Regions from separate parts of the Pseudoalteromonas sp. D15MCD-2 genome, predicted to be linked through region 1. Evidence: predicted binding sites of a transcription regulator. Region 1 holds the regulator's gene; each other region holds the start of a gene.
What was found. The regulator sigma-54, encoded in region 1, starts transcription at its own class of promoters, with help from an activator protein. The targets are predictions, from matches to a motif close to GTTGGCACGNNNNTNGNNT.
Positions count from the first base shown of each region.

Region 2: the regulator sigma-54 is predicted to act here: its motif matches at 1,475-1,493, upstream of AADY36_RS12365 (flagellar basal body rod protein FlgF).
Region 3: the regulator sigma-54 is predicted to act here: its motif matches at 2,254-2,272, upstream of fliE (flagellar hook-basal body complex protein FliE).
Region 4: the regulator sigma-54 is predicted to act here: its motif matches at 2,431-2,449, upstream of AADY36_RS01330 (TorF family putative porin).

Region 1 covers NZ_JBCFQE010000001.1:472,117-476,760, forward strand. Annotated here, with positions in the region: gene AADY36_RS02120 (HPr family phosphocarrier protein) at 1-79, opposite strand, end outside; gene rapZ (RNase adapter RapZ) at 93-938, opposite strand; gene ptsN (PTS IIA-like nitrogen regulatory protein PtsN) at 939-1,391, opposite strand; gene hpf (ribosome hibernation promoting factor) at 1,395-1,682, opposite strand; gene AADY36_RS02140 (RNA polymerase factor sigma-54) at 1,710-3,206, opposite strand; gene lptB (LPS export ABC transporter ATP-binding protein) at 3,314-4,039, opposite strand; gene lptA (lipopolysaccharide transport periplasmic protein LptA) at 4,036-4,557, opposite strand; gene lptC (LPS export ABC transporter periplasmic protein LptC) at 4,547-4,644, opposite strand, start outside.
Region 2 covers NZ_JBCFQE010000001.1:2,688,595-2,693,238, reverse strand. Annotated here, with positions in the region: gene flgE (flagellar hook protein FlgE) at 1-1,367, shown strand, start outside; gene AADY36_RS12365 (flagellar basal body rod protein FlgF) at 1,528-2,292, shown strand; gene flgG (flagellar basal-body rod protein FlgG) at 2,314-3,102, shown strand; gene flgH (flagellar basal body L-ring protein FlgH) at 3,118-3,801, shown strand; gene AADY36_RS12350 (flagellar basal body P-ring protein FlgI) at 3,814-4,644, shown strand, end outside.
Region 3 covers NZ_JBCFQE010000001.1:2,652,292-2,656,935, reverse strand. Annotated here, with positions in the region: gene AADY36_RS12195 (sensor histidine kinase) at 1-740, shown strand, start outside; gene AADY36_RS12190 (sigma-54-dependent transcriptional regulator) at 737-2,140, shown strand; gene fliE (flagellar hook-basal body complex protein FliE) at 2,311-2,643, shown strand; gene fliF (flagellar basal-body MS-ring/collar protein FliF) at 2,664-4,379, shown strand; gene fliG (flagellar motor switch protein FliG) at 4,372-4,644, shown strand, end outside.
Region 4 covers NZ_JBCFQE010000001.1:308,817-313,460, forward strand. Annotated here, with positions in the region: gene AADY36_RS01320 (YIP1 family protein) at 1-526, opposite strand, end outside; gene AADY36_RS01325 (aldo/keto reductase) at 697-1,590, shown strand; gene AADY36_RS01330 (TorF family putative porin) at 1,655-2,332, opposite strand; gene AADY36_RS01335 (hypothetical protein) at 2,621-3,787, opposite strand; gene AADY36_RS01340 (helix-turn-helix transcriptional regulator) at 3,939-4,139, opposite strand; gene AADY36_RS01345 (hypothetical protein) at 4,148-4,567, opposite strand.

The sequences.
Region 1 (4,644 bases):
CTAATTGCGCTAAAACAGTAGCAGCACGAGCATGTAAGCCAAGTTTGTTTTGAATTAAAAAGGTATCTTCAGCGTGCATTGTTGGTGCCTAATTAAATGTCTTGTTCGCGGTGGCGAATTTTTACATTAGCATGGCTTTTGGCAAAGCTCTCACCAATTGTTTGCGCTAAGTAAACAGAGCGATGCTGGCCGCCGGTGCAACCAATAGCAATGGTCAGGTAACTGCGGTTATTACGCTCTAAATGTGGCAACCAAGTTTGCACAAAGGTTTGTATTTGCCAAGTGAACTTTTGCACTATGCTGTGGCTAGCTAGGTAATCTTTTACTGGTTGATCAAGGCCAGTTAGTGGCTTTAAATCAGGTTCCCAGTGTGGGTTAGGTAAAAAGCGTGCATCAAAAACGTAGTCAGCTTCTTTTGGAATACCATGCTTAAAGCCAAACGACATAAAAGTAATAATTAGCTTTTTATCTTTTTTACCTAAAATCTTTTCGCGAATTGATTCTGCTAACTGATGAACACTCAGATCAGTGGTATCAATCATAAAGTCAGCGCGAGTGATCAACACATCAAGCAGGATTTTTTCTTGTTTAATGGCCAGATCAAGCGGCAAAGAATCAATAGATAGTGGATGCAAGCGGCGTGTTTCTGAAAAGCGCTTGATCAGAGTTTGGTCATCACTGTCTAAATAGAATAGTGTTGGGTTTGCGAAACCTGGCAGGTACTCAAGAATATCATTAAATTCTTGCTGCTCTTTCGGTAAGTTACGTACGTCGATACTGACCGCTATTTTATCGTAGTTATCAGACACACTACGTACGAGCGAAGGCAGTAAATTAACCGGAATATTATCAACGCAATAATAGCCTAAGTCTTCAAGTACTCGTAAAGCGACCGATTTACCTGAGCCTGAGCGACCGCTGATAATTATTAATTCCATTTATGCCTCTGCTGATATGACCTGAAACAGTTGCTGATCGGTAGTAGCACTACGCAGCTGTTTACAAAATTCTTTATCTTTAAGTCTATCAGCAATTGTTGATAAGGTCTTTAGGTGAAGCTGACAGTCACCATCTGGTACGATGAGTGCCACAAAAATATCAACTGGACGATTATCAATTGCATCAAAATTAATAGGGGATTCACTCACTATCACAAATGCATGAGGCTCATCTGCGCCGCTCATTCGGCCATGTGGAATAGCAATACCTCGGCCAATGCCGGTGCTACCTAGTTTTTCTCGGTTGAGTAAAGCATCTAGGATATCTTGTTGCGATAAATGAGGAAGCTGCTGGTGGGCCAGTTCGCTGATATATTCAAGAATTCTTTTTTTGCTATTAAAAAGGACCGCAGCTTTGCTGCAGTCCTGGTTAGTAAGTGAACTTAGTTTCATAATTTAATGTCGAGCTAATTTCTCTTTGTGTTTAATGACTTGGCGATCAAGTTTATCGATCAGTGAGTCAATGGCTGCGTACATATCTTGATGTTCTGTAGAAGCGAACAATTCGCCTCCGTTTACATGTAAAGTTGCTTCTGCTTTTTGGCTTAATTTTTCTACATCTAGAATGACATGAACATTATTAATATGGTCAAAATGCCTTTCTAGTTTTGCAAACTTGGTGTTTACATAGTCTCTTAATGAATCTGTGATTTCTACATGACGACCAGTTAAATTTAGTTGCATAAGCATTTTTCCTTCTATGTAAAACGTCTAAATCAGACTCTTACGCTGATTAGACGGAGGTATTGCTAGAGACTCACGATATTTTGCAATTGTACGTCTAGCTACTTTAATTCCTTGCTCAGCCAATATATCTGCAATTTTGCTATCACTCAATGGTTTAGCTGAGTTTTCTGCAGCGACTAACTTCTTGATTAAAGCGCGTATTGCTGTAGAAGAACACTCACCACCATTTTCGGTGCTGACATGGCTTGAGAAGAAATATTTCAACTCAAAAATACCCCGTGGGGTATGCATATATTTTTGCGTTGTTACCCGTGAAATCGTCGATTCATGCATTTCGACCATTTCAGCAACATCATTTAGCACCATCGGCTTCATTGCCTCAGGGCCATGCTCAAAGAAAGCTTGTTGTTGTTGAACGATACAGTTGGTCACCTTTAATAGCGTATCGTTACGGCTTTCTAAGCTCTTAATAAACCACTTTGCTTCTTGTAAGTGAGAGCGAATAAATTGGCTGTCGCTACTTGATTTAACAGAGCGAGACATAGCTGCATATTGGCTGTTCACTCTAATCTTTGGCATACAATCTGGGTTTAACTCGACTACCCAGCGGCCTTTCACTTTTTTCACTGATACATCAGGTATAACGTACTCAGATTCTTCGCGTACTATGCTATCCGCAGGCTTAGGATTTAAGCTGTGGATGAGCGTCATCACTTCTTTAAGCTCGTTTTCTTTAAGCTTAGTCTTTTTCATCAAAGTTCGATAGTCGCGACTCGCTAATAATTCGATATGCTCAGATAAAACCATTTTAGTTTCAGCTAAATATGGCGTATCGGCATCGAATTGGCGTAGCTGAATGCACAGACATTCTTGTAAACTGCGCGCGCCAATACCCACAGGATCAAATAACTGAATTCTTTTTAAGACCGCTTCGACTTCATCAAGTTCGATTTCTTCTTCATCGTTATTTTGATTAAAGCTTTCGACTATATCTTCACAGCTTACCGTTAAAATACCTGAATCATCGATAGCTTCTACAATTGCCACAGCAATCGCTTCATCAGTAGGGCTAAATGGCGTGAGCTGTAATTGCCACATTAGGTATTCGTGAAGAGTTTCGGTTGATGCACCTTGATAGATAGACTCATCTTCAGGCATTGGCCCTGATGATGTTGAAGGGGCGGCACTCATGTACTCATCCCAAGTAACATCCATGGCTAAGTCATCGCTTACGGTGTCTTTATTGAGAGCATCACTACTTTCTTGCTCGTACTCGCTAGGTGCTTCTTCGGCAGACGCGCTGACTTGCACATCGTCAGACTCCGCTTTTTGCTCATTCTTGCCGGTGCTTTCTTCATTGTAATCCGCTTCTTCCACTTCAAGTAGGGGATTACTATCAAGCGCTTCTTGAATTTCTTGCTGGAGATCCAATGTACTGAGCTGCAACAAACGAATCGCTTGTTGCAGTTGTGGAGTCATTGTAAGTTGCTGGCCCATGCGCAGCTGTAATGATTGCCTCATGTATCCCTAACAATCCTTTTTAAGTTATCGATAACTGTAAAAACACAGTTATCGATTTATTGTCATTGTTATAAGTCTAGCAGATGCTCTAGTCGCTGGCGTAATGGTTACAGCCTGAATTGCTCGCCTAGATATACATCGCGTACAGTTTGGTCTGCTAATACGTGCTCAGGTGTGCCTGATGCAATTAGCTCCCCATGAGAAACAATGTAGGCTTTTTCACAAACATCAAGGGTTTCTCGAACATTATGGTCAGTAATTAGTACACCGATACCACGATTTTTTAGGTGCTCAATAATTTTCTTTATATCTAACACTGAAATTGGATCAACACCAGCAAAAGGCTCATCTAAAAGGATAAATTTAGGATTAGCGGCTAATGCGCGAGCAATTTCTACACGGCGTCGCTCACCACCTGACAGCGCCATACCTTGGCTGTCACGAATGTGTTGAATACTAAATTCATCTAGTAAGCTATTTAGTGTTTCTTCGCGACCTGCTTTGTTTAGATCTTTGCGGGTTTCTAAAATAGCCATCAAGTTTTGGTAAACCGTTAACTTTCGAAAAATTGACGATTCTTGTGGCAGATAGCCGATACCTAAGCGGGCACGATTGTGCATTGGTAAAAGGGTAATATCGTTATCATCAATGCTGATTTTACCTTTGTCGCTTGGGACTAGGCCTACAATCATATAGAAGGTGGTGGTTTTACCCGCACCATTTGGGCCAAGCAAGCCAACAATGCTGCCAGCTTCAACTTCAAGACCGACATTTTTAACCACTTGGCGGCCTTTATAGCTCTTAGCTAAAAGCTCTGCTTTTAATGTACTCATGGTTGACCTTTATTGTCTTTTTTATTTTCAACAGGCACTAAAATAGTGTGTACACGATCTGTTGAGTTTTCGTCTTTTTCAGCACTGATCAGCTGCTGTGCCATATCATAGGTAATGCTTTTTGCTGTTACTTTTTGACCTGCTTGAGTAACTTCAGCTTCACCATTTAAGGTTAAGAAGCGTTTTGCAACATCATAACGAACTTCTTCGGCGCTGGCGCTCATCACGGTGCCATCAGTTTGCTTTTCTTCGAAGTAAGCAGGCTTACCTGTGGCAATAATTAACTCTACTGTACCTTCGGTGTCACCGCCGTGTGCTTCAAGGCGTTCAGCGGTAATACGACGATTACCATGCACGATCTCTACATTACCTTCGAATATGCCAACGCCATCTTTTAGTTTACCTACTTGGCGATCTGAGCTAATGCTAATCTGAGCGCCAGTTTGTTCGGCAGCTGCGCCCGAAAAGGCAATCAATAAGCTTGGGATCAGGAGTAATTTCTTCAGTTTATTGGTCATAGTATATGGTTCGTGTATGGTTAGTTAACTCAACAATTTCGGTTTTTAAATCGGCTTTTAAGCCTTTACCGGTAATCTTTAAATTCG
Region 2 (4,644 bases), 2.2 Mb from region 1:
TGAGCTTCAATATTGCATTAACAGGCTTAGCAGCCGCGCAAAAAGATTTAGACGTTACCGCAAATAACATTGCTAACGTTAATACTACGGGCTTTAAAGAGTCTCGTGCAGAGTTCGCTGATGTATACGCATCATCAGTATTTAGTTCTGGTAAAACAAAAAATGGTGACGGTGTAAGAACAACAATGGTGGCACAACAATTCCACCAAGGTTCGTTATCTTTCACAAATAACTCACTTGACTTAGCGATCACTGGTGAAGGTTATTTCGCAATGGCGAATGACCTAGGTGCACAAGACTTCACATATACCCGAGCAGGTGCGTTTAAATTAAATAAAGATAACTTTGTAGTCGATGCTAATGGCAACTATCTACAAGGTTTCCCTGTTGATGAAGCAACCGGTGATACCACTTCTGTTAGCTTAAGTACATCTTCTGCACTACAAATTCCTGATGCATCAGGTTCACCACGTGCAACCACGAATGTTTATTCATCTTTTAATCTAGACTCTCGAGCAACTTCACCGTCAGTGACGCCGTTTGATCCTGAGACAAGTGCTTCATATAACAGCTCAACATCAACAACAGTGTATGATTCATTAGGTGAGCCACATATTTTACAATTCTTTTTTGTGAAAACTGATTCAACAACTACTGGTAATGAAAATGAGTGGGAAGTGTATGCTACTTTAGATGAAAAACCGTTTGCTGCGGATGGTACTGAGCAAACTACGTCGCCATACACGCCTATTTCGACTTTTCAGTTTGACTCAAGTGGTTTACCACTAAATACAGATGGTGTAGCAAACACTGACACTACGTTTGACCCATTAACGTTACCAAATGGTGTTGGTGCTGCGGCAGGCTTATCTGACTTACTTTCTAATGGTGCCAGCTTCCCAGATGATGTCACTATTAATTGGCGTGATGAAGCAGCAACAACAAATAAAATTCCTACTCAGTATGCTAGTAACTTTGAAGTAAAAGCACTGGAACAAGATGGTGCGACTGTAGGTCGTCTATCAGGTATCGATATCGGTTCTGACGGTAAAATTGTTGCTTCATACAGTAATGGTGATACTTCATTCCTAGGTCAAGTTGCGATGGTACGCTTTTCGAACTCACAGGGTTTACAACAAGTGGGTGATACAGCCTGGAAGAAGAGCCTTACATCAGGTGAACCTATTGCTGGCGAACCAGGTTCAGGTACTTTAGGCTCAATTAACTCATCTGCGCTTGAACAATCAAACGTAAACCTAACTAACGAACTTGTTGACTTGATTAGTGCGCAGCGTAACTTCCAAGCAAATTCACGTGCGCTTGAGGTTAACTCAACACTACAGCAAAACATCCTACAGATCCGTTAATTTTAACGGCTCTAAGCTTAATCCGACACGAAGGCTGCTCCCTCTATTGGCAGCCTTTTTTCATTCTAATTATTCATTTTTCTCTTCTATTTTAGCGTCAATTTTACTTTGGCACTTTTATTGCATTTCTTAGTTATCGTATTTTTAGTGAGTCAATGTTATGGACAAAATGGTCTACATTGCCATGTCGGGTGCTAAGCAAAGTTTGCGAGGTCTTGAACTCAAGGCCAACAACCTTGCTAATGCTAACACCACTGGCTTTAAAGCTGATTTTGCACAAGCTCGCTCTATGCAAGCCTTCGGTGAAGGTCTGCCATCTAGGGTGTTTGCAATGCAAGAACGCCCTGGATCTAATATGGAATCGGGTGGTTTTGTTGAAACTGGCCGCGAGCTTGATATCGCGATGAGTGACCGTGGTTGGTTGAGTGTACAAGATGCATCAGGCAATGAGGCGTACACCAAAACTGGCACATTAAACATTACTCCAGATGGCGCGTTGATCACTAGCCATGGCCGTCAAGTAATTGGCGAAGGTGGTCCAATCATTTTGCCATTACCTATCGAGAAAGTTGAGTTTAGTGAAGACGGTGCTATTCAGGTTCGCCCACAAGGAGCGCCAGCAAACTTTTTGGAAGTGGTTGATCGCTTAAAAGTGATTGAGGCTGATAACACTCAGCTTGAAAAAGGTAATGACGGTTTATTTCGACCAAAAGAAGACATGTTGGTCAATGACCTTTGTGGTTTTTGTGATATTTCACCAAACGTAAAAGTACTGTCGGGTACGCTTGAAATGTCGAACGTAAACCCAGTGCATGAAATGGTCGACATGATCAGCAATCAACGCCAATTTGAATTACAAGTTAAATTAATGAAAACAGCCGAAGAGCTCGATGAGCGTCAAGATCAGCTGTTACGCATTGTTTAAGATGACTGAGAGGGTAGAGTTATGAATCCTGCATTATGGATCAGTAAAACCGGGCTTGACGCCCAGCAAACCGATATTTCGGTGATCTCAAATAATCTCGCGAATGCCAGCACGGTCGGTTACAAAAAAAGCCGCGCCGTATTTGAAGATTTACTATATCAAAATATAAATCAACCAGGTGGTCGTTCATCGCAAGACACTGAAATGCCATCGGGTTTAATGCTTGGTGCCGGTGCAAAAGTGGTTGCTAACCAAAAGAACTTTTCACAAGGTAACATGCTTACCACAGAAAATTCATTGGACTGGATGATCTCAGGTCCTGGCTTTTTTGAAGTGCAATTACCAGATGGCAACATTGCATACTCACGTAATGGTCAATTCACCACTGACGAAGATGGTCGCATTGTAACTTCTGGTGCGGGTTTTCCATTACAGCCAGAAATGAACGTACCAGACGATGCACAATCAATTACTGTTTCGCAAGACGGTGAAGTGTCGGTACGTATTTCAGGGCAAGCAGAGAACGTGGTCATTGGTCAGCTAACAATTAGTGACTTTATTAATCCATCAGGTCTTGAGCCTATGGGGCAAAACTTATACACAGAAACCGCTGTGAGTGGCGCACCTGTGCAAGGGAACCCAGGTATCGATGGTTTAGGTACTGTGGTTCAAGGTTCACTTGAAACGTCTAATGTGAATGTAACAGAAGAGCTTGTTAACTTGATCGAAACGCAACGAATTTATGAAATGAATTCAAAAGTGATTTCAGCGGTTGATGAAATGCTTAGTTACATCAATCAACAGCTTTAATGGGTAGGAGGCAGCATGCGTAACATTATCTTAGTCACATCGGCAGCATTAATGCTGGGTGGTTGTATGACAACGCAAAATCATCATGTGGTTCAGGATGACCCTTACTATGCGCCTATGTATCCGGAGCCAACAACAGAGCCAATGGTACCAACGGGTTCGTTGTTTGATAGTTATTCAGCAGATGACTTGTACTCAGATAAAAAGGCATTGCGCGCGGGTGATATCATCACTGTTAAATTGCAAGAATCAACGCAAGCCACCAAAGCGGCAAAAACCGAAACCGACAAAGAAACGGACGCTAGTTTAGACCCTGTTATTGGGCTTGGCGGTAATCCAGTTAACATTGGCGGTGATAGCATTCAGTTTGGTATTGGTTCTGGGGCATCGTTTAAAGGTGATTCAAAGTCTAACCAATCAAATAGCTTATTTGGTGATATATCTGTCAATGTGATGCGTGTTCTACCGAACGGAAATTTGGTTATTCGCGGTGAAAAATGGCTCACTTTGAATACCGGTGAAGAATTTATTCGCCTTGAAGGTTTAGTTCGTCCTGAAGATGTTCAAGCAGATAACACGGTCACATCAAACCGTATTGCTAATGCGCGAATTCAATACTCAGGTAAAGGGCAAATTCAAGAAACGCAAAGTGCAGGTTGGCTGTCTCGTTTCTTTAGTAGTTCGCTTTTCCCATTTTAGAGGAATAAAGTCATGAATGGGTTTAAATACATCATCGCTCTTTGCTTAATTAGCCTGCAGTTTTCTGCACAGGCTGAGCGAGTCAAAGATGTATCTATGGTTGAGGGCGTGCGCGCAAACCAATTAGTGGGTTATGGTTTGGTTGTCGGTTTGCCCGGCACAGGTGAACAAAGCCGATTTACTCAACAAAGCTTTAAAGCCATGCTGAATGGTTTTGGTATTACCTTACCTGATAGCTTAAAACCTAAGATTAAAAATGTTGCAGCTGTGGCTGTGCATGCAGAGTTACCGGCATTTAGAAAACCCGGTCAAACCATTGATATTACGGTTTCGTCTATCGGTAGTGCGGGTAGTTTACGTGGCGGTACCTTATTACAAACCTTCCTAAAAGGGGTTGATGGCAATACCTATGCAATTGCACAAGGCAGCTTAGTTGTAGGAGGTCTAGGTGCTGAAGGGGCAGATGGTAGCCGTGTAATTATTAACACACCCACAGTGGGCCGTATTCCAAACGGTGCCATTGTAGAGCGTGCTATTAAGAGCCCGTTTATGCAAGGTGACTACATTACCTTTAATTTAAATCGTCCTGATTTCACAACGGCTAAACGCTTAGAGCAAACGATTAATGATTTAGTGGGTCCTGACAGCGCTCAGGCAATCGATGCAGCTTCAGTACGAGTGTTAGCACCGCGTGATGCTTCTCAACGTGTTGCTTATTTGTCGACACTTGAAAACTTAGAGTTTAAGCCAGCAGACACAGCAGCAAAAATTATTGTGAACTCTCGCACAGGCACAATAGTGATTGGCAAAAACGTGAAACTACAGCCAGCGGCGATTACACAT
Region 3 (4,644 bases), 2.2 Mb from region 1:
ATTTAACTGAAACCAGGCGCTTACAAAAGCGAGTAGCACATATGCAGCGCTTAAGTGCGCTTGGCAAAATGGTCGCTTCGCTTGCTCATCAAGTCAGAACACCGTTATCTGCGGCCATGCTTTATGCTGCCAATTTAGGCTCAAAGCGATTGCCAGAAAGCTCGCGTGGCAACTTTCATACGAAGCTAATGTCGCGTTTAAAAGATTTAGAAACCCAAGTGAACGATATGCTGTTATTTGCCAAAAGTGGTGAGCAACAAGTGGTCGAAAGCGTTTCAATGCAACAGTTACTTAATGAAGTAAAAGCCGGTGCTGATGCTATGGTTGCACAAAATAACAGTGAACTTAGCGTGAACTTGCCTGAGCCAGATATTGAAATTATGGGTAATAAAACTGCTCTGGCGAGTGCTATTCAAAACCTGATCCACAACAGTATTCAAATTATTGGCTCTGAGGCTGTGGTAACCCTGAGTGCCGAACGTGACGAAACCAGCGAAAACTGTGTTCGCATCAGTGTCAGTGATAATGGCCCAGGTGTTGATTTACGTCATGCGAACAAATTATTCGAACCTTTTTACACTACCAAAAGCCAAGGCACGGGGCTTGGACTTGCAGTTGTAAGTTCAGTCGCCAATGCGCACCAAGGACGGGTTGAAGTGACTAATAATGCTCATGGGGGAGCATGTTTTAGTTTGATCTTGCCAATTAGTGCAGAACCAATGTCAGCGGAGGCAAAATGAATACTAACTCTATTTTAGTCGTTGAAGACGACGCAGGCTTACGAGAAGCACTGATTGATACCCTTGAAATGTCGGGTATTGATTGCGTTGCTGCAGATAGCGCTGAACAAGCGATGATCTTGCTTAAGCAAAATAGCTATTCATTGGTTGTTAGTGATGTGCAAATGGGCGCTATGAGTGGCCTTGACCTATTACGTAGCATTAAACTTAATTATCCTGAGCTGCCGGTATTAATGATGACAGCCTATGCCACCATTGATGATGCTGTAGAAGCAATGCGTTTAGGCGCGATTGATTATATGGCAAAACCGTTTGCACCAGAAGTGCTTCTTAATATGGTGAGTCGTTATTTGCCTGAAAAAGAAAAAGAAACCGATGGCCCAATTGTTGCCGATCCATCAAGTATTAAGCTATTAGAGCTCGCGAGCAAAGTTGCCCGTTCAGATGCCAGTGTCATGGTACTCGGCCCAAGTGGCTCGGGTAAAGAAGTGTTGGCTCGTTTTATCCACGATAAATCAAATCGTAGCGATGCTCCCTTTGTGGCTATTAACTGTGCTGCTATTCCTGAAAACATGCTTGAAGCAACCTTATTCGGTTACGAAAAAGGGGCGTTTACCGGCGCGATTCAAGCTTGCCCGGGTAAATTTGAGCAAGCTCAAGGTGGTACCATCTTACTAGATGAAATCACTGAGATGGATTTAGGCTTACAAGCTAAATTACTGCGTGTACTTCAAGAGCGCGAAGTAGAGCGCTTAGGCGGTCGTAAAACCATAGAGCTTGATGTTCGCGTTCTAGCTACAAGTAACCGAGATTTAAAAGAAGCAGTGAGCGAAAATCTATTTAGAGAAGATTTATATTATCGCTTAAATGTATTCCCGCTAATGTGGAAACCATTAGCCGAGCGTCCTGGCGACATTATTGTATTGGCTGAACATTTAATAGAGCGTCATTGCCTGAAAAGTAAAGAACCTATCGCTCAACTAAGTGAGGGTGCGAAACAAAAGCTGCTATCGCATGCTTGGCCTGGTAACGTACGAGAGCTTGATAACGTTATTCAACGGGCGTTGATATTATGCGATGGTAATAGTATTCATCAAGATGATGTCTTTATTGAAGAGTTGCTTACGGTTGATATAAAGCCAGTCGCTACGCCGCCACACAACGCACCGGTATATCAAGAACAGCCTGTTGAAGTTAATTTAGATACCGTGCCACAAGTGAGTGAGCAAGGTAATTACAAAGACGAGCTGAAAGACAAAGAGCATCGTATTATTTTAGAAACCTTAGCGCGTTGTAACGGCAAGCGTAAAGAGGTTGCAGAAACCTTAGGTATTAGTCCGCGCACGTTACGTTATAAATTGGCGCAAATGCGAGACTTGGGTATAGCCTTACCTGCATAAACTCCTTCCAAGAAGTTACTCAAACAAGCTTACATTTTTGTGAGCTTGTTTGCTGTCAAAACTCTGACATGTGAAATTAATGATTTAAGCCATTGAATTTGTTTGTTTTATTTTGTGGCACGGTTTGTGCTTTATCAGTGCATAAGTAAACTGCATTGTCAGAGAGTATTATGAAAGTTCAAAACAGCGCATTATTTCAAGAAATGCAAGCTATGGCTTCAGAAGTAGGCCGTAGTAACTCAATTAATAATTTACCAACACAAACTCAGCCAACATCGTCGGCACAGTTTGGTGATTTACTTACCAATGCACTTGATACAGTGAATGGCTTACAACAAGACGCTAAGCAAAAAGTAACAGCAATGGAAATGGGCGATCGCAGTGTTTCTTTAGCTGACGTAATGATTGCTTCGCAAAAATCATCAGTCGCTTTTGAAGCTACGGTGCAAGTTCGAAATAAACTTGTTGAAGCTTATAAAGAAATCATGAACATGCCTGTGTAACTAGGTAGTGGAGAATTATTGTGGCGCAACCTAATCAATCAACTGATCTAGCCTTAGCAGGCGGCGGTATCGACTCAACCGATACTGATGATCAACAAGAGCAAAAGTCAGGCTACCTAAGTGCCTTAAACGGTGTAGATGTTTTACGCCAGGTTACTTTAGTGATCGCTTTGGCAATCTGTTTGGCTATCGCAATTTTTATTATTATTTGGGCTCGTCAACCAGATATGCGTCCGCTTGGCAAAATGCCAACGGAAGAGCTTATTCAAACGCTGGACTTTTTAGACGCTCAAAAGATTGATTACGAACTTGATGGTAACGTCATCTCTGTTGAAGAAGGTGAATACCAAAACATCAAATTATTGATGGCTCGTGAAGGCCTAGAGCAAGCGCCAAGCTCAGGGACTGACATCATCATGCAAGACATGGGGTTTGGTGTTAGCCAACGCCTTGAACGTGAACGTTTAAAACATGGTCGTGAGCAACAGCTTGCACGTACCATCGAAGAGCTAAAAAATGTTACTCGCGCCAAAGTACTTTTAGCTATTCCAAAAGAAAACGTATTTGCTCGTCGCGAAAAACAACCTTCAGCGACGGTAGTGCTTACCTTAAAACGCGGTCGTACACTTGACGGTGAAGAAGTTGACTCAGTAGTTGATATTGTTGCCTCAGCAGTCCAAGGTTTATCGCCAGAGCGTGTTACTGTTACCGATCAAAATGGTCGCTTACTTAATTCAGGCTCACAAAACTCACTTGCTGCTCGCTCTCGTAAAGAGTATGAAATTGAACGTAAGCGTGAAGAAGAGTACTTAAATAAAATCGATAGCATCCTTATTCCAGTTGTAGGCTTAGGTAACTATACCGCGCAAGTCGATTTAAACATGGACTTTAGTGCAGTCGAAGAAACACAAAAACGTTATAACCCAGACTTACCCGCTGTGCGCAGTGAAACCACGTTCGAAGAAAACAACATCGGTGGTCTTGCAGTGGGCATTCCTGGTGCGCTAACGAATCAGCCGCCAGTTAACTCTAATATTCCAGAAATTGCAGGCCAAGGTGGAGCAGGCTCAGCAACGAACCCAAGTCGTTCGCATAAAGAAGCAACACGTAACTACGAGCTTGATACAACAATTTCGCATAAGCGTCAGCAAACCGGTGTTATTCGTCGTATCAGTGTTTCAGTTGCCGTTGATTATGTACCGCAGGTGGGTGAAAATGGTGAAACAACCATGGTTCCTCGCTCTGTAGAAGCATTGTCAAATATTCGTCGTTTATTACAAGGCGGTGTTGGTTTTGATATGCAGCGTGGTGATGCACTTGAGGTTGTCACAGTGCCATTTGTTCGTGAAGATGCTGGTGAAGCGATTGAAGTTCCACTTTGGGAGCAAGATTGGTTCATGAAGATGCTACGCTTAGCATTAGGTGCACTGGTTATCATCGTACTGATTGTCTTTGTAGTAAGACCTATGCTGAAACGTCTAATTTACCCAGACGATACACTAGAAGAATATGATGAAGATGCATTAAGTGCAGGTGTAGATATTGGTGATAGCACGCTAGATATGCTAAATAAAGACTTTGACTCTGCTGCTGTAGGATTCTCAAGTGATGGTACACTACAGCTGCCAGACTTACATGGCGATGAAGATTTACTCAAAGCAGTTCGTGCATTGGTTGCAAATGAACCAGAACTGTCTTCTCAAGTAGTGAAAGCGTGGTTAACAGAAGATGACTGATCAAGAACAAAAACAACTACCACCGGCGTTTGATGTTGATAAATTAGACGGTGTTGATAAGGCGGCAATCTTATTGCTGAGCTTATCAGAAGAAGATGCTGCGCAAATCCTTAAGCACTTAGAGCCAAAGCAAGTGCAAAAAGTGGGTATGGCAATGGCTGCGCTAGATGATTTATCGCAAGCGAAAATTAGCGCAGTCCATAATTTGTTTATTGAGCAAATTCAAAGCTTCAGTACCATAGGCTTCCAGTCTGAAGACTTTATC
Region 4 (4,644 bases), 160 kb from region 1:
AACCAATTAAAAGTTGGTTAATCGAAGCATAGTTAAATAACGTCTGTGAGATTTGGTCGGTACTCGCAGTTAATACTAAGATGAGTAAACCAAGACTTGAGATAATCATTGGCATCATGGTCCACACACCAAAGCCATACCACGCACCATAACCGTAGTTAGCTTCTGGATCTTGCTTAGATACAAATAGGTAGTAGCCTGCCATTAGAGCATTAATAACAGCCAAACCAATGATGCCACCAAACATAGCAAACCATACTTGCATATCTATGGTTTGCTCCATGCTTTGGCGAATCATTTTTTGTTCTGCAATGGTGGCATCAACACTGGCAGCAGCCACTTGTTGATCGATTAAAAACTGCGGGTCAGCTTTATTGTAAAAAGCAAACATGCTGGCAGCGAGGATGCCGGCAAGTAAAATAAAGGCAACAAAAGACCAACCTTTTGCTTCCTTTAAACCATTAAAGGCTTTGCTCGGGCTGATAAAAATATCAACCAATGCGGTCATGACATTTGATGATTTCATTTTTTATTCCTTGTTTTATAACATTTGTTTTTAGGTACTAAAATATCCTGTTTAGTAACAAATTAGCAATTTGTTTTGTAACTGTATGTTAACAGCTGTGATTAGTAAATCTGTGATATGGTTAAAGGATTAATTTGAGTCGAATTTATTAGGAATAGTAGGTCGTTATGGTGAATAGCAATGGTCGTTGTATTGATGAGTTGGTATTAGGATTCTGGCGCTTGTTAGATTGGCAGATAACGCCACAGCAATGCTTAAGTTTTTTAGAAAATGCAATTGAGATGGGTGTGTCACATACCGATCATGCTGACATCTATGGTGAATACGGTTGTGAAGCCGAATTTGGTAAAGCACTTAAACTAAAACCAAGTATTCGTGATGAAATCAAAATAATCACTAAATGTGGTATTAAGCCTGCGTTTGCCAGCCTAGGATTACAAGGCAAAGCAAACCATTATGATTCAAGTGCCGCGCATATAATTGCCTCAGCACAGCAGTCACTTAAAAACTTTAACACTGATCGTTTAGATGTATTACTTATCCATCGCCCTGATTACTTAATGAACGCCGATGAAATGGCACAAGCATTTAATACCTTAAAAGCAAATGGTGACGTGATTGATTTTGGTGTATCTAATTTTACCCCATCGCAACTTAGCTTGTTGCAGTCGCGTTTAGATTTTGAGCTTGTGACTAATCAAATTGAGTTTTCACCTTACGAAATGAAAGCCCTTGATGATGGTAGCTTAGACCAATGCCAATTGCTCGATATCAAACCTATGCTTTGGTCACCATTAGCTGGGGGTCGTATATTCTCAAGTGATGATGAAAAAGCGGTGCGTTTACGTGCAGTGTTGGAGCAAGTTGGTGCTGAAATTGGCGCCACAGCCATTGATCAAGTTGTTTATGCTTGGCTGTTAATGCACCCAAGTGCACCGTCTGTGGTACTTGGTACGGGTAATATTGAGCGTGTTAAATCAGCTGTTGAAGCTAAGCAGCTTACTATGAACCGTGAACAATGGTATCGCATTTGGCAAGGCTCAACCGGGCATAGTGTACCTTAATATATAGCCCAAAACTAGAAAAGGGCCTTAACGGCCCTTCGTGTTGCAGCAAGTAACACATTCTTTATAAAGTGAAGTCAACCGCGTAAGCGACATACACTTTTAGATCTGAACCATCAATGTCGTTGTCTGAAAGACCGAAAGTAAAGCCGTCTTTCGACACTGAAACACCGTAGTCGATGATGTCATCATCACCAATGAAATCCCCTGAGTAATGGCCTAAGTGAAGGGCCATTTCTGCACCGGTACTGCCAACTGGGAAACTGTAGTCAGCATTTAAATATAGAGAGTCACCAAAATCTGTACCGTCACCGCTTGCTGCTGATGTTGCTAGGACTGCTGCACCAAAGGTGAAGCTACCCATGCTAATGCTACCGTAGATTTCTGAGAAGTCTGCATCTGTGTAAGACGCTGCATCTGGGTATGCATAATAAATGTAGCCAACATCGTAGCTAAAGGTTTCATTGATTTCACCGCCAAAACCAGCATAAAGGTCTAGCTCGTAAGTCATGTCGTCAGCCCAGCTAGCATTCGATACCCAAGTACCCGCATAAAAGCCAGATTCACTTGCGTAGTCGATACCACCTTGGATTGCAGCATCACCACCGCCTTGCTCTTGACCACGCCATAAGTAGTTTGAAGTTGCCGCAGCGTTTGCTGTAACTTCTGCATAGCTATATGTTGAGCTCAAAGTTAATAGCGCAAGGGCGCTTGCTGCGACCGTTTTTTTTAGTTTTAGCATGTTTCTGTATCCTGTTGTTATGTTGATTTTGTCCCATTTTCAGATTGCAGTCTGGTTATTATTTGAGGACATTTTCTATGTGTTGTCTGGATACGATATTGCACTGGTTGTGCCAAGTTAATTCCGAGCGGGATATTTTATGCTTAAAGGCTTTAAAAACAGGCTTTTAAACTTGTTTAATTGTGAAAAGGATGGTTATTTGAATTGTTCATGCGCACATGTGTGGTGCAAAAAATAACCCGGTTGCACAATTGCGAAGCAACCGGGTTTTGCTTATTTGAGAGTAACTTAGCCGAAAATTGCACGCATTAGAGTAATGGTTTCTTCAACACTGCGGCCTTTTTCAACTTCACTGATGATTGAATCGCGCTTAGCTTTGATATGTTCAGGGATATCATCACTTGCTAATGCTCGGTCCACCAGTATCTCTGCTGATTCTTTGCCACGGCGTACGGTCTTTTTACCTGCTGAGCTTGTGGTACTCTTAGGTTTGTTTAACAACTTAATATAGTTAGAGTTATCAGCGGTACTTTTATCTGCATAATAAAAGAAGCTAGGCAATAGGGCTTTGATTTCAACCAGAGATTGTTCAAGCTCATTTGCTGCACTGGCCATTTTGAACCAAGGCATGCTATGTATTGCTTCGACAACATCTTGCCAGTAGCGCTCAAAATCACGGTTATTAAGCTTAGTAATGCCTAATGCCGCACAAAGGGCATCAAGTTTACTATTTACGATTGGTGTAAACACGTCAGGTCGGCGCATCGCAAGCAAGCGAGTAGCAGGAGCAAGCGTTGGCTTTTCATCGCTGCCATTAAATGCCATGAAGTAAGCAACCATAAAATGCTGATAATGTTCTTGCGTTACTTCACCCTCAAGTGGGATGTGTACAAGCGCCTCATCGAATGCACCTGGCAAATCACTCAACATTTGGTGGAAACCTTTTGCGTTCTTAGTAGAAGCAAACCATTCAACGTCGAAGTTATAGCTGCTTGGATCAAGCGAGGCACTGTGTTTACCTGAAAACGCTAAACGGTCTTCTGGGATCATCTCTTTTAGGGATTGCGATTTAATTGCGGCAATGTAATTAGCTAAGCGTAGTTGCTCATCAAGGGCTACAAGCTCTTTATGCTGCTCGATGAAGCCTGCAATAACAGGCCATGGCGCAACCCTTAATGTTTTTAACTGCAAAAAACTGATTGCAGAAATTAATAAGTCATGAAGTTTTTTAAGAGTGGGTAATTGCTTATCTTCTAACAGATCGTAGTTAATGCGATCACGGCTTGCACTTAATAGCTCATAGCACCAACCTAAAAAGTCTTCAGGGTGGTTTTCTACTTTAACTGCCATAAGGTTTAAGCTGATATCAGAGGCTTGCTTGAGGATATTTTGATAAATTTGACTTTCTTGCTCGCCAAGCGCCATTTTTGACGGTGAAATAAGCAGTTTCTTCATGCTTAATCGATACTCCAGTTTTGACCAAATTGGGTTGTTTAATTTTAGTACACAGGGTGCAAAAACAACAGGGTCGTGCATCATACCGAAGTAATGGAATGATGCAATCTTACTGATAATTTATAAGTAAGATTGCGGCTGATGTGGTTTATTAATCATTGTCATCGAGTGTAAATAATTGCTCAACACTGAGTTCAAAGTGAGTAGCAATTTTTAACGCGATAATCACCGAGGGTATAAAGCGGCCGGTTTCAACTGTGCTGATGGTTTTACGTGATACTGCAATGGCATCAGCAAGTTCTTGCTGCGATAACCCCTTTTCTTTGCGGAATTTAGCGATATTATTTTGCACTTTTATACCTAGTCTCTACTTTGCCAAAGAATTGATACGCCATATATCAAACACATCAAAGCAAGGTAAAATGTGGCCATCATGCTATGAGATACATTTAAAGCAAGTTCATCAGACAATAAAAAAATAGCCCCCATGCTAAAAAGCAATCCAAGCACTACATGTTTATAAGCGATGGTATCAATCGTATTTAAAAATTCATCCTTATACGTAAGGCGATAACCAAGTTTCCATGTAAATCCCCCTCTAATTACAAACATAAAGAAAGATCCTAAAAATGCGGTACCGCCAATAAACAGTAACGGTGCTGATGTTTGCTTGAGCATTGGGTAAACACTAATAATTAATAACGTGACTCCCATGAATATTGAAAACCATGCGTTATGACTCATAAACTTTTCTTCTGTTTTGATATCTTGCTTAGACATAATCGTTTCCTTTTATTTTAAACTCAAATGTAACCTACAGGTATCAATGTAACCCTAAGGTATCAATGTAACCCTAA